Regions from separate parts of the Lachnospira intestinalis genome, predicted to be linked through region 3. Evidence: predicted binding sites of a transcription regulator. Region 3 holds the regulator's gene; each other region holds the start of a gene.
The links. Region 3 encodes Rex, which represses fermentation and respiration genes when NADH is low (regulators of the CRP and FNR family bind a similar motif). Its sites were predicted from a motif close to ATTGTTAANTANTTAACAAT; they were not measured.
Positions count from the first base shown of each region.

Region 1: adhE (bifunctional acetaldehyde-CoA/alcohol dehydrogenase) is a predicted target of Rex. The motif match lies at 3,938-3,957, and genes of this name have one in related genera.
Region 2: rsxC (electron transport complex subunit RsxC) is a predicted target of Rex. The motif match lies at 2,807-2,826, and genes of this name have one in related genera.

Region 1 is NZ_JBBMFS010000004.1:55,080-60,035, forward strand. It holds gene WMO37_RS05870 (heavy metal translocating P-type ATPase) at 1-391, shown strand, start outside; gene WMO37_RS05875 (phosphotransferase family protein) at 480-1,241, opposite strand; gene adhE (bifunctional acetaldehyde-CoA/alcohol dehydrogenase) at 1,301-3,889, opposite strand; gene glgB (1,4-alpha-glucan branching protein GlgB) at 4,060-4,956, shown strand, end outside.
Region 2 is NZ_JBBMFS010000002.1:269,985-274,940, reverse strand. It holds gene WMO37_RS03495 (RnfABCDGE type electron transport complex subunit G) at 1-428, opposite strand, end outside; gene WMO37_RS03490 (RnfABCDGE type electron transport complex subunit D) at 431-1,387, opposite strand; gene rsxC (electron transport complex subunit RsxC) at 1,405-2,724, opposite strand; gene WMO37_RS03480 (ribonuclease H-like domain-containing protein) at 2,970-4,052, shown strand; gene WMO37_RS03475 (CheR family methyltransferase) at 4,168-4,956, opposite strand.
Region 3 is NZ_JBBMFS010000001.1:173,515-178,470, forward strand. It holds gene WMO37_RS00710 (vitamin B12 dependent-methionine synthase activation domain-containing protein) at 1-100, shown strand, start outside; gene WMO37_RS00715 (homocysteine S-methyltransferase family protein) at 93-2,543, shown strand; gene WMO37_RS00720 (redox-sensing transcriptional repressor Rex) at 2,757-3,398, shown strand; gene WMO37_RS00725 (hypothetical protein) at 3,426-4,031, shown strand; gene WMO37_RS00730 (NAD(P)H-hydrate dehydratase) at 4,099-4,956, shown strand, end outside.

The DNA of each region.
Region 1 (4,956 bases), on a different contig from region 3:
AGAAGTTCTGCCGGAGGATAAGGCTTCCTTTATAGAAAAGGAAAAGAAGGCAGGACGGAAGGTTGTCATGATTGGTGACGGTATCAACGATTCACCGGCATTGTCAGCAGCAGATGTAGGGATTGCAATCAGCGACGGTGCAGAGCTTGCAAGGGAGATTGCCGATGTAACGGTAGGTGCGGATAATCTGTATGAAATCGTGACATTAAAGGCAATCAGTAACGGACTGATGAAACGGATTCATAAGAACTACAGAACGATAGTAGGCTTTAATTCGGGTCTGATAGTGCTGGGTGTTGCAGGTGTGCTTGCGCCGACAACATCAGCAATGTTACATAATACATCAACGCTTTTAATCAGCTTAAAGAGCATGGAAAATGTGCTTTCATAAGAAAAAAGCGGTATTCCACCAGCATTTGGAATACCGCTTTTTTGCGGTGCGCCTGCCTTGGCGCACCATTTATGGTAGCTGCACGTTATTATTGATAATCACACACATCAATCATCGATTCTAACAGTTCTTTTTCTTCAGGAATATGTTTTGTCATACGGGCGGCAGCTACGATTGGAAGCCATGAATGGACGTAGCGGCGGTCGGTATGGGTCTTTTTGCAGAAATCAACAAGATATTTTTCCGCAAAGCTTTCATCTACCAGCTTTAACATTAAATATGTGTTGGCAACATCGGCACTGGCATTGCCCTGTGTGGCATGAACCCAGTCAACGGCAGTGATAGCGGTAATCTTTCCGGCATCGTCCGTTTCAACAAGGATATTGTCCGGGCAGTAGTCGCCGTGGCAGAGCTTGTTGTGCTTTGGCAGCGATTCCAGCCGGGTAGACAGCTCATATTTAATGTTAGAATCCAGTTCCAGCGCATTAATCTGGCGCACCAGCTTATCCTTTAACTTTAACAGCAGTGGGTTGGAGCGCTTATTAAAAGCAATCTGATAATCTACCATGGCATGCACGTAGCTGTCAATATTTTCAGGGTGTTCCTTGATTAATTGTGTCAGTGTTACCCCTTTTGCATATTCACTGGTGATAACCCACTGACCGTCTTCTACGGAAATGCTTAAAATCTTTGGAATATCCAGCCCAGTGTCTTCAACACGGGCTGTATTTAACGCTTCATACAAAACATCGGTTTTGCTGTAGTCCGGGGCAAAAACCTTGCGGACTGTATTGCCGTCTTTGTAAACGGCTTTGGTATCTTTTTTAGAAATGCAGTTGTTCATATTCATATCCTTTCTGCCATACCGGCAAATATCATAATGTCACAAATCACAAATCAGCAGCAGATTTATTTACCGTAGTAAGCTTTTAAATACATTTCCTTGATTTCACGCATGAGCGGATAACGAGGATTTGCACCGGTACACTGGTCATCAAAGGCCTGTTCTACCATGTCATCTAATGTATCTAAGAAATATTTTTCATCTACGCCGTAATCTTTAATTGTCTTTTTAATACCGACCTTTGCTTTTAATTCTTCGATAGCGGTAAGGAAGTTTTCAAATTTTTCATCGTCATTCTTGCCCTGAATACCAAGGAAGTTTGCACATTCTAAGTAACGCTCCTTGCAGTGCGGATATGCATACTGTGAAAATGTACCCATTTTTGCCGGTACTTCTGCGGCATTAAAACGCATGACATCGGTAATTAAAATGGCATTGGCAATACCGTGCGGCAGGTGGTGGAAAGCACCCAGTTTATGTGCCATAGAGTGGCATACCCCTAAAAATGCATTGGCAAATGCCATACCAGCCATCGTAGATGCGGTTGCCATCTGTTCACGGGCTTTGGCATCATGCGGACCGTTTTCATAAGCCGCAGGCAGATAAGTGAAAATATTTTTCATTGCCTTTAAAGCAAGACCGTCTGTGTAGTCGGTTGCCATGATAGAAGCGTAAGCTTCCAGTGCATGTGTTAAGGCATCAATACCGGAAGCGGCAGTTAAGCCCTTCGGCTGATTCATCATCATGTCGGCATCAATAATTGCCATTTTAGGAAGCAGCTCATAGTCTGCAAGTGGATATTTGATACCGGAATCCTGGTCTGTAATAACGGCAAACGGTGTTACCTCGGAACCTGTACCGGAAGATGTCGGAACGGCGATAAAATAAGCCTTTTCGCCCATTTTCGGGAAGGTGTAAATACGTTTGCGGATATCCATAAAGCGCATTGCCATATCCATGAAATCAGCTTCCGGATGTTCATACATTACCCACATAATCTTACCGGCATCCATAGCAGAACCGCCGCCGATAGCGATAATGCAGTCCGGCTCAAACAGACGCATGGCTTTTGCACCCTCTTGTGCGCAGGCAAGTGTCGGATCCGGGGCTACATCGTAAAATGTGGTATGCACAATACCCATTTCATCGAGTTTATCTGTGACACATTTTGTATAGCCGTTTTTATATAAGAACTGGTCGGTTACGATAAAGACGCGTTTCTTTCCCATAACCGTTTTTAATTCATTTAAAGCAACAGGCAGACAGCCCTTCTTAAAATACACCTTTTCAGGGGCACGGAACCAAAGCATATTTTCTCTCCTTTCAGCAACGGTTTTTACGTTAATCAGATGCTTTACACCGACATTTTCAGAAACAGAGTTGCCGCCCCATGATCCGCAGCCCAGTGTGAGGGAAGGTGTCATTTTAAAGTTGTAAAGATCACCGATTCCGCCGTGGGAAGAAGGGGTGTTGATTAATACACGGCAGGTCTTCATCGCTTCTGAGAATACGGCAACCTTTTCGCTTTCCGTTGCGGTATTAATATAAAGAGAAGAAGTATGACCATAGCCGCCGTCTGCGATTAAGTGGCTTGCCTTATCAACTGCATCATTAAAATCCTTTGCCTTGTACATAGCCAGTACAGGAGAGAGCTTTTCATGGGCAAATTCTTCTGAAATATCCACAGAAGTGACTTCGCCGATTAAAATCTTTGTGTCTTCAGGAACGGTGACACCGGCGAGTTTGGCAATCGTATAAGCACTCTGACCGACAATCTTGGCATTCAATGAGCCGTTGATGATAATGGTCTTACGGACTTTGTCAATTTCATCTTTTGCAAGGAAATGACAGCCACGCTTTGTAAATTCCTCTTTGACCGGTTTGTAAACGGCGGTATCGACAATGACAGACTGCTCGGAAGCACAAATCATGCCGTTATCAAAAGTTTTTGAATGAATAATGGAGTTGACCGCAAGAATAATATCAGCCGAAGCATCAATGATTGCCGGGGTATTGCCTGCGCCAACACCGAGAGCCGGTTTGCCGGAAGAATAAGCGGCTTTTACCATGCCCGGACCGCCGGTTGCAAGGATAATGTCGGCTTCCTTCATCAGGGTATTGGTAAGCTCCAGAGAAGGAACATCCACCCAGCTGATAATGCCCTTTGGTGCGCCTGCGGCAACAGCAGCTTCCAGTACAACCTTGGCGGCAGCAATGGTGCTTTCCTTTGCACGAGGGTGTGGGCTGATAATAATTCCGTTACGTGTTTTTAAACAAATCAAAGTCTTAAAGATCGCTGTTGAGGTAGGATTTGTTGTTGGAATAACAGCGGCAACGACACCAATCGGTTCAGCAATGCGCTTGATTCCGTAAGCACTGTCCTCCTCAATAACGCCGCAGGTCTTTGTATCTTTGTATGCATTGTAAATGTATTCGGAAGCATAGTGGTTCTTGATGACTTTATCTTCCACAATGCCCATGCCGGTTTCGGCAACTGCCTGTTTTGCAAGAGGGATTCTTGCTTTGTTGGCAGCGAGTGCCGCAGCTGCAAAGATTTTATCGACCTGCTCCTGTGAATAGGTTGAAAAAATCCGCTGTGCTTCACGGACTTCTTCAATGCGCTTTTCCAGTGCTTCAACAGTATCAACAATCATAATATTCTTTTCTGACATTTGATGACCTCCAATTTTGTGTAGATTAAGATTGATAATTTATTAACAATGATAGTATACCGTACTTTATGAACTTTGTCAACAATTTAACAATATTGAAAGAAAAAAATTGCTGTGATAATATTTATATATAAGACAATAAGGGGGTTTTTATGATGGATAATTATGGTTTTTACACAGGAAAAAGCTTTGATGCATATGAGTTTTTCGGGTGTCATACAGATGAAAATGGTGCGGTGTTCAGGGTGTTTGCACCGGCGGCAGTCCGGATTAGTGTTATCGGGGAGTTTAACGGCTGGCAGGATACACCGATGAATAAAATCGGTGACGGCAATTTCTGGGCGGTCTATATTGAAGGGGTCAAGCCAGGGCAGATGTACAAATATAAAATTTATAAGTCGGACGGCAGCTGTATGGACCACTGTGACCCATACGGATATGGTATGGAACTGCGCCCTGCTTCGGCTTCGATTGTAAGAAATCTGTACGGCTATGAATTTCAGGACGATGCATGGATGAAAAAGCGCAGTAACGGGGTGGCTTCGGCATTAAATATTTATGAAATCCATGCGGGTTCGTGGAAAAAACCGCAGAATGGGTGGTACCGGTATGATGAGCTTGCCATGCAGTTAGTTCCTTATTTAAAGGAGTACGGATACAATTATATCGAGCTGCTTCCGATTGGAGAGCATCCGTGTGATGAGTCGTGGGGATACCAGTGCAGTGGCTTTTACAGTCCGACTTCACGGTATGGCACGCTGGACGATTATAAAAAAATGATTGATATCCTGCACCACAATGACATCGGTGTGGTCATGGATTTTGTGCCGGTACATTTTGCGCTGGATGCGTATGCACTGGCAAAGTTTGACGGAACGGCGCTGTATGAGTATCCGCATAAGGACGTCGGAAACAGTGAGTGGGGAAGCTGTAATTTTATGCACTCCCGTGGCGAGGTGCGCTCCTTTTTACAGTCCTGTGCGAATTACTGGCTGAAGGAATACCATGTAGATGGTCTGCGCATGGATGCCATCAGCAATATGATTTAC
Region 2 (4,956 bases), on a different contig from region 3:
AGACCGGCTGTTTCTGAAATCGACAGAATTGATGTTCCGAGGTATGTACCGTCCGCACCGACGCCGACAGAAAACTTAATATCTCCGCCGTAGCCGTCACCTGCTACAACTGTTACAACAAGACCGATAACCTTACCGTCCTTGACACCTGCAACAACCTCTGTGATTTCATCTGCTGTGTAATTTTCAGCATCTGCCTGTAAGGCAGCTGCAAATGTTGCTGTAATATTGGCTTCTGAATAAGCATCGCCGCTTAATGCTTCAAAGCTGTCGGCATCTGCCATAACTTCTTTATAAGCTTCCTGCTTTGCCTTTTCATTCTGTGCCGCAATCGGGTCTTTGGTAATGTCATAGACAAAACCGAGAAGCACTCCTGCTACCAGCGTAATTGCAAACAGAATTAACGCATCTTTTACAATTTTATTCATAATCAGGCTGCCTCCTTTTCCGGTTTTTTCTTACCAAATGACTTTGGAACCGTTACCTTTTCAATTAACGGTACTAACAGGTTCGAGAAGATAATTGCATAAGAAACACCTTCTGCTGAACCGCCGAACATTCTGAAGATGAATGTTAAAAGTCCTAAAATCACACCAAATACAAGCTTTCCGTTTGGTGTAATCGGTGATGTTACATAGTCGGTTGCCATAAAGAATGCACCGAGGATTAAACCACCGCCGCAAATCTGTTCTGCTGTATACAGCACATCAAACTGATGTCCCGGAGCAAACAGGAAAATTAAAACGGCAAAGGTTAAAATGTAGGCTGCCGGTATTCTGATAGAAATAACCTTGCGCACTAACAGATAAACCGCACCGATTAACAAGAATAATACGGATGTTTCACCGATTACACCGCCTGTTCTACCGATAAACATATCAAGCAGCTTCACTGCGCCTTCTGCTTCTCCGCCCGGCTTTAAGACTGCCAGTGGTGTAGCGCCTGCAACACCGTCATAAACGAACTTTGTCATAGGACCTGTATAAGCAATTAAAAGGAAACATCTTGCTGCAAGCGCCGGGTTCATGAAGTTCTGACCCAGACCGCCAAATAACTGTTTTACAATAATAATCGCGAAAAGACATCCGACAATTTCATAACCAATGTTTAATGTCGGTGGTACATTTAACGCAATTAAAAGACCTGTAACCGCAGCACTTAAATCGCTGATAGTTACTTTTTTGTGCATAAAATACTGGTATGCTCCTTCTGCTGCCACACAGACTGCAATGCCGATGACAATACGAAGCAGTGCGCCCAGTCCAAAATTATAAATTCCAAATATACTTGCAGGTGTCAGTGCAATCAGAACGTCACGCATGATTGTCTGTGTCGTATCCTTGCTTCGTACATGAGGATTTGTCGATACATTAAATAAATCGCTCACCTGTTTTGTCCACCTTTCTACTTCTTTCTTCTGTTTGCCATGATGGTTCTTCTCATGGACTTAATCTGCTGTGTTAATGGACGTTTGGCCGGACAGACATATGAACAGCTGCCACATTCCACACATTCCATACCGTCAAACTTCAAGAAGCCTGCTTCGTCATTTCTGCTTGCAAATCCCGCAAGCTTGGCAGGAAGCAGATGGCTTGGACATCCGTCACCGCAGCGTCCGCAGCGGATACATGCCGATGTTTCAAGCTTTGAAACAACATCTTCCTTGAATACTAAAAGGGAAGAACTGCCCTTTACAACCGGCACGTCTAAGCTGTACATCGCAAAGCCCATCATCGGACCGCCTGAAATGTACTTTTCCGGTTCGCCGACAGGACCGCCTGCCGCTTCTAAAAGCTGTCTGTAATTGGTTCCGAGCCATACATAGAAGTTACCCGGTTCTTTTACGCCGTCACCAGTTACGGTTACAATTCGCTTTGTCAGCGGCTTTCCTTCGATAACTGCCATATAGATAGAGTAAATCGTATCGACATTATGTACGATACAACCCGCATCTGCCGGTAACATAGAGGAGTTAATGCTTCTGCCTGTTGTTGCATAAATCAGACAGCGCTCACCACCCTGCGGATACTTTGTCTTTAATTCCTTGACTTCAATATCCGGCTCATTCGCAGTCTTTTCCTTCATAATTCTGATAGCTTCCGGCTTATTATCTTCAATACCGATAATACCCTTTGCATGGTCGAACAGCTTTAAGGCAACCTTTAAGCCCATAACAACCTTATCAGATTCTTCTAACAGTCTGCGGTAATCGGAAGTAAGATACGGTTCACATTCTGCACCGTTTACAATGATGTAATCGATGTTCTCAGGATTCTTCGGTGTCAGCTTGACATTTGTCGGGAAGCCTGCACCGCCCATACCTACAACACCTGCCGCCTTGATTCTTTCGCGGATTTCATCTCTTGAAAGGTCTTCAAGCTTTGCCGGTGTATATTCTACTTCTTTGTACTCACCATCATTTTCAATGATGATTGCATTGCACTTGCCGCCTGTTGCAAGTGTTCTTGGTTCGATTGCTTTTACAGTACCTGAAACGGACGAATGAATATTTGCCGAAACAAATCCACCCGCTTCTGCAATCAACTGTCCTGCAAGTACATAGTCGCCTTTTGCTACGACAGGAACTGCAGGTGCACCGATGTGCTGTGAAAGTGGGAATACCATCTCACCCTGTGCAGGGAATAATTCTTTTACAGGTTTATCCTTAGAAAATTCCTTACCATCATAAGGGTGTACTCCACCTTTAAATGTACACTTTCCCATGACATAAATCTCCTTATAAATTTAATCTTACATTGTATTTTATCGCAAAATCGACAAAAAATCTACTTTTTTTTGTGTATATATTAATATATAATAAACAAAAGCTGATACATTTTTAACATTTCATGACATATTTTTAACAGTATCTGATATTTTTTTAACAGTTTTTCACAAAAACAGGAGTTTGTGCAAAAAACCTGCTTTTTACCGGTTTTATACAGCAGACTCCGGAAATGAGGTTTACAATGAAAGTGCTTACATCTACAATCCCTGCTACTGCCGCACCGTCACAGACTGCGGCGCTTTTATGTGCCTGTTTTCATACCGCGCACGCCGCAGGAGATTTTATATTTTTTGATATTGAAACAACCGGACTGTCCGCAGACAATTCAATGTGCTGGCTGATTGGCACTCTGGTTTTACAGGATGATTCCCTGATTCTGACACAGTATTTTGCAGATTCACCGTCCGATGAAAAAGAACTGATGGAACAATTTTTAGGAACACTTTCCGCCACAAGCTGTCTGGTGCATTTTAACGGCACACGCTTTGATATCCCGTTCTTACAGGAACGCGCGGCTCTTTTAGAATGTGATGCACAGCTTGCTGCAAAGCTTACAGACTGTGACAGCATTGACATTTTTAAAATGATAAAATCTTATGACAGCCTGCTTCATCTGACCAATTATAAGCAGAAAACCATTGAAAGTTTTTTGAATTTTCCACGCACGGATAAATTAGACGGCAAAAAGCTGATTGCCCTGTACAAATCCTACGTACTCTCTAAAGATACCGATTCTGAACGGCTGTTACTTTTACACAACAGCGACGACCTTGCCGGACTGCATGAAATCTGTGCCGTCCTCGCCTACGGACAGCTTTACGATACCGCCTTAAAAAAGGATTCTGTAGATAGTTTTAAAAAAGTTTTTGAAAATATTTCAATGGAGTTCAACTACGCCTCTGATTATGAAGGGAATGAAATTACCGAACTGATTTTAGAAACCGCGCCGGTTTTTCCTTTTCCAAAGGCACTCGACTGTAAACAGCCGGACGGATACTGCAAGATTTTCCCGGATAAACTGCGCCTGTGCGTTCCGGTTGTCAATGACCGTGTCAAGTTATTTTACAAAGATTATAAGAATTATTACTATCTGCCGGAGCAGAACTGCGCCATACATAAAAGCGTTGCCGCCTACGTGGACAAATCCAGACGCACCGCCGCAACTAAAAACACCTGCTATACATGGGTTGAGCCGCACACCCTAAACACCCCTGTCGCACTGTATCACTTTCTGACTGCCTATTTATGGCATTTGTTACAATAAATCTATGAAATCAGCCGGACGAAAATCCCGCCCGGCTGATTTATTGTTTATATTGATTTTGTGATATTTGCTCTCATCAGAAAACAAATACCTACAGCTTGTACACATTTAACGTTTAGATGCCCTGTACCTTCCGGTAGAAGAACAGTTTATCAAAGGTGTATCCCAAATCCTTGTGATTGATAATCTGTTCTGTGTTACCTACAAACAGACAGCCGTCATTAACTAATGCACGATTGAAGTTCTTATAAATATCCAGTTTTGCTTCTTCTGTAAAATAAATCATAACATTTCTGCATACAATCAGATGGCAGCCGGTCGGATACTTATCCTTTAACAAATCCGCCTTTTTAAATTCTACACACCGCTTGATGTCATCCGAAATCTTGTAATAACGGTCGCCCATTTTCTCAAAGTATTTCTTTTTATATTCATCCGGCAGTCCGTTCAGGCTGTTCGCACCGTATACGCCGTCCTTTGCCTTTGCAAGTACCTGCTCATCAATATCGGTTGCGTAAATATGGATCTTGTTCATCGGCACTTTCTTTGCCATGACCATTGCAAGGGAATACGGCTCATCCCCTGTGGAGCATGCCGCACTCCATATTTTTAAATTTTCCCCGAACTTGCTGATTAAGTCGGGTAATATTACATCTTCCAGCGTCTTCCAAAGCGCCGGATTGCGGTAAAATTCAGATACATTAATCGTAATATAATTGATGAATTCTTCCATCAGCTTTTTGTCTTTTTTAATGGCCTGACTGTAACTGTCGTAGCCGTCATACTTATTTCTACTAATCAGCGTATCAATACGGCGCTTCATCTGACGTTCCTTATAGGCATTTAAATCAATCGTTGTGCTTTGCAAAATAAATTTTTTAAAGTCTTCATAATCTTTAATCAT
Region 3 (4,956 bases):
GTCGAAAGAACCGGTAAAAGGTGTGGCAAGAGGCTGTCAGACCTGTAATATGAGAGAAAAATGTCAGTACAGAATAAAGGGTGGTCATTGTAATGGATAAAAATTTTAGGGAACTCTTGAAAAAAGAATACGTTGTATTTGACGGTGCAATGGGAACAATGCTTCAGGCAGCAGGCATGAAAATGGGCGAAACACCGGAAGTATTAAGTATTACCCAGCCACAGCTTTTAGTCGGGATTCATGAAAAGTATCTGCGTGCAGGTGCAGATGTCATCTATGCCAACACATTCGGTGCAAACCGTTATAAGCTGGAAGAATGCGGAAAAAGTGTTGATGAGATTGTAAAGGCATCCATTAAAAATGCAAAGCAGGCATGTGAAAATGTCAATCCGCAGGCACTTGTCGCTTTAGATGTTGGTCCGATTGGACAGCTTTTAGAGCCGACCGGTACACTTTCTTTTGAAGAAGCTTATGATATGTACCGTGAAATCGTTGAAGCGGGCAGCGCGGCAGGCGCAGACCTTGTCGTTTTTGAAACCATGACCGATTTGCTTGAATGTAAAGCGGCGGTACTTGCGGCAAAAGAACATTCGGATTTACCGGTAGCGGTTACAATGACTTTTGAAATCAATCAGAGAACTTTCACAGGCTGTTGTATTGAATCCATGGCACTGACCCTTAGCGGACTGGGTGTAGATGCGCTGGGTGTCAACTGTTCGTTAGGACCGGCAGAATTAGAGCCGGTCGTTGCAAAGCTTTCCGAGTGGACAAACCTGCCGATTATCGTGAAACCGAATGCGGGACTTCCCGACCCTGTTACCAATGAATACAATGTATCGCCGGAAGAATTTGCACAGATGATGAAGAACCTGCGCAAATACGGCATTAAAGTATTCGGCGGCTGCTGTGGTACAACACCGGATTTTATCCGCTGTGTATCCGAAATGCTGCATACGGACGGCAATGCAGGTTTCTGGCATGAAAAGGAAATTCCGGCAGCAGTCTGCTCACCTACAAAGGCAGTGACAATTACGGAACCGCGTATCATCGGGGAACGTATCAATCCGACCGGTAAGAAGCTGTTTAAGGAAGCCCTGCTGCGCGGCGATATGGACTACATTTTAAATCAGGCATTGGAGCAGATTGGTGCGGGTGCGGATATTCTCGATGTAAATGTCGGACTGCCGGGAATTGATGAAAAAGAAATGATGATTTCTGCCGTAAAGTCTATTCAGGCAATTGTTGATGTACCGTTACAGGTGGATTCCACGATTCCGGAAGTGTTAGATGCGGCACTCCGTGTATACAACGGAAAACCGATTGTCAATTCGGTCAACGGCGAGGAAAAGTCCTTAAAGGCAGTGCTTCCGCTTGTAAAAAAATACGGTGCGGCAGTTGTCGGTCTTACACTCGATGAGAACGGAATCCCGCCAAAGGCAGAAGACCGTTTTAAGATTGCACAGCGTATTTTAGAGCGTGCGCAGGCAATCGGTATTCCAAAGGAAAATGTCTATATTGACTGTCTGACACTGACGGCTTCCGCGGAGCAGGAAGGTGTTATGGAAACGTTAAATGCAGTTTACCGTGTAAAACATGAGTTAGGCTTAAAAACCGTACTGGGCGTGTCAAACATTTCCTTCGGTCTGCCAAACAGAGTGTTAGTCAACCACATTTTCTTAACCATGGCGCTGCAAAACGGCTTAGACCTTCCAATTATCAATCCGAATATTCCGGAAATGACGGGGGCGGTCAGAGCTTACAAACTGCTTGCCAATATTGATAAAAATTCAGTGGATTATATTAAAGCCTATGCCAATATGCCAAAGGTTGAAAAAATCAATCCGGCGGCAAAACCGGCAGCGGGAAGCACAGGTGCGGCACCGGCGGGGGCACAGACGGCAGCTGTACCGGCAGGTGACTGTAAAGAGCAGTTATTCCATGCGGTTTATGCAGGCTTAAAAAATGAGGGTGCGAACCTCACAAGAGAACTGTTAAAAGACAATGACTCCATGGTAATTGTCAATGAAGTGCTGATTCCGGCACTGGATAAAATCGGCGAGGACTTTGAAAAGGGAACGCTGTTCCTGCCGCAGCTGATTATGGCAGCTTCCGTTGCACAGGCGGCGTTTGAAGTCATTCGTGAACATATGGTGCAGAGTAACGCCGCACCGGTCAGCAAAGGCAAAATCGTCATTGCAACTGTCAAAGGTGATATTCACGACATCGGTAAAAATATTGTAAAGGTTCTGCTTGAAAATTACGGTTATGACGTGATTGACCTCGGAAAAGACGTGGAATATCAGGCGGTCGTTGATGCAGTCCGTGAAAATGATGTCAAGCTGGTCGGACTTTCTGCCCTGATGACAACGACACTCGTTTCCATGAAAAAGACGATTGAACTGCTTCATGAAAATGAGCTGGATTGCAAAATTATGGTAGGCGGTGCGGTTCTGACACCGGAATATGCCAAAGAAATTCATGCCGACTTTTATGCAAAGGATGCCAAGGAATCCGTAGATATTGCAAAAAGAGTGCTGGGGTGATATAATAAAAAATATTATAATAATCACGGATTGTTTCGTGCTGCGCACTCTCACAATCCGGCCCGCTATTCGCATATCGTGGGATTTCATCCCACTTTTATGCTCATAGCGGGCGGGTCCCAAGGTCGTTCACCCACATATGAGCAAGCTCATGTGGGTTCAGATCTTTTGACCCTGGTATCCGAAGATACATTGAAAAGAAAGCATGGTGACATGAGTATGGAAGAAACAAAAAAGATATCAGCTGCGGTAATCAGACGTCTGCCACGATATTACAGATATCTGGGCGAACTGAATGAGAGCGGAGTACAGAGAATATCTTCAAAGGAATTAAGTGCAAAGATGAAAGTAACCGCTTCACAGATTCGTCAGGATTTAAACAATTTTGGCGGCTTTGGACAGCAGGGTTACGGTTATAATGTGAAGTATCTTTATGATGAAATTGCCAAAATTTTAGGAATTGACCGCCCGCATAATATGATTATTATCGGTGCGGGTAACTTAGGTCAGGCAATTGTCAATTATGAGGACTTTGAAAAACGTGGATTTGTGATTAAAGGAGTCTTTGATAACAATCCGGAGATGGAAGGAAAGACAATCCGTGGAATCCCGGTGATGATGATGGATGCCGTTTCTGATTTTATTAAGAGAAATGAAATCGAGATTGTAGCACTGACGATTCCCAAAAAAGCAGCAAAAGAAGTCGGTAAGCTGGTAGCAGATGCCGGAATTAAGGCAATCTGGAATTTTGCCCATACAGATTTGAATCTTCCGGATGAAGTCATTGTTGAAAATGTACATTTATCAGAAAGCTTGATGCGCCTTTCGTATACCATTGCAAATGAAGGACGGTAGAAAAGATTTACAAAGGGGGAATAGCGGATGGCACAGCTTACATATAAGGCAATGAAGGATAATGCGGCTTTGAAAAATCTGCCGATTTTAACGCTTGACCAACGGTGGTACAGACTTGTGCCGGAATCTGTAAAAACGGATGAAATCCGTTACTGGGAAAAACGTGTCAATGAACTGCTCAAAAAACAGGGGCAGGTCAACGAAGACCTGATTCAGGTAAAAAAGATTAGAAAAGGATTGTTCCGGGGCATTGTTAATCATATGAACCAGAATGACGAAGATCCGAAAAAGCAGAAAATTATGGATGAAAGCCAGCGGCTGATTTATGAAGCAAGAGATAAAATCTCCCAGCTAGAAGATGAATCGGACGAAGTGCCTAAAAAACTTCGCATAGCAAACATGCATCTTTTTTATGAAACAGTCAAAATGTGTTATGAAAAAATCAACCGCAACAATAAAGACCTGGAGCGGCTGGAAGCATGGATTGAAGACACGCGGATTAAACTTAAGAAAAATTTACTGGTCAAGCAGGACAAAGAGGATATGAACGAGCAGATGTATTCTTATATGCATGCGATTTTAGGTCCTGAAATCATGAGTGAATTAGACCGGTTGAATGAGAATGACGAATAGAAGAAAGCTGCTGTGCGGGAAGAAGTCCGTATGGCGGCTTTTTGTTTTACAGGGCAGGAGGGTGTTTATGAAGAAATTAATGAATGGTGCGCAGATGAAAATGATTGACACGTATTCGATTCAGGAGGTGGGGATTCCTTCACTGGTTTTGATGGAGCGGGCGGCACTTTGTGTGACGGAGGCGGTGCTTGAAAAGATTAAAAAGACGGATAAGGTGCTGTGCGTGTGCGGAAGCGGCAACAACGGTGCGGACGGCATGGCGGTGGCGCGCCAGCTGACAGAACGTGGAATTTCGGCAGAGGTGTATACGACAGCAGAGGAAGGAAAAGGAACAGAAGAGTTAAATCGGCAGTGTGCGATTTTGCAGAAACTGGGAATTGTGTTTGTGAACGACATTCCTGCCGGTGAATATAATTGTATTATAGATGCTGTTTTTGGCATCGGTTTATCAAGAACAATTACAGGCAGATATGAACAGATTATTGCAAAAATCAATGCGGCAAAGGATACGGGAAGCCTGATTGTGGCAGTAGATACGCCATCGGGAATTAATGCCGGGGACGGACAGGTCATGGGCTGTGCCGTAAGGGCAGACATGACGGTGACCTTCGGCTTTGCAAAATGTGGGCTGTGCCTGTATCCGGGAAGAATATACGCAGGAGAACTGTGTGTTGCCAATGCCGGTTTTGCCGACGTCCGCACAATTCCAGAAATCTGGGAGCAGGCGGCATTTACAATGGAAGATACAGACATTGCGGCTTTTTTTGACCGTCCGGCGGATACGAATAAGGGCAGCTACGGAAAACTGTTGATTGTGGCAGGCTCTGAAAATATGGCGGGAGCGGCAGCACTTTCTGCAAGGGCGGCATACCGTACCGGCTGCGGACTTGTGAAGGTTTTCACACACGAAAACAACCGTACCGTT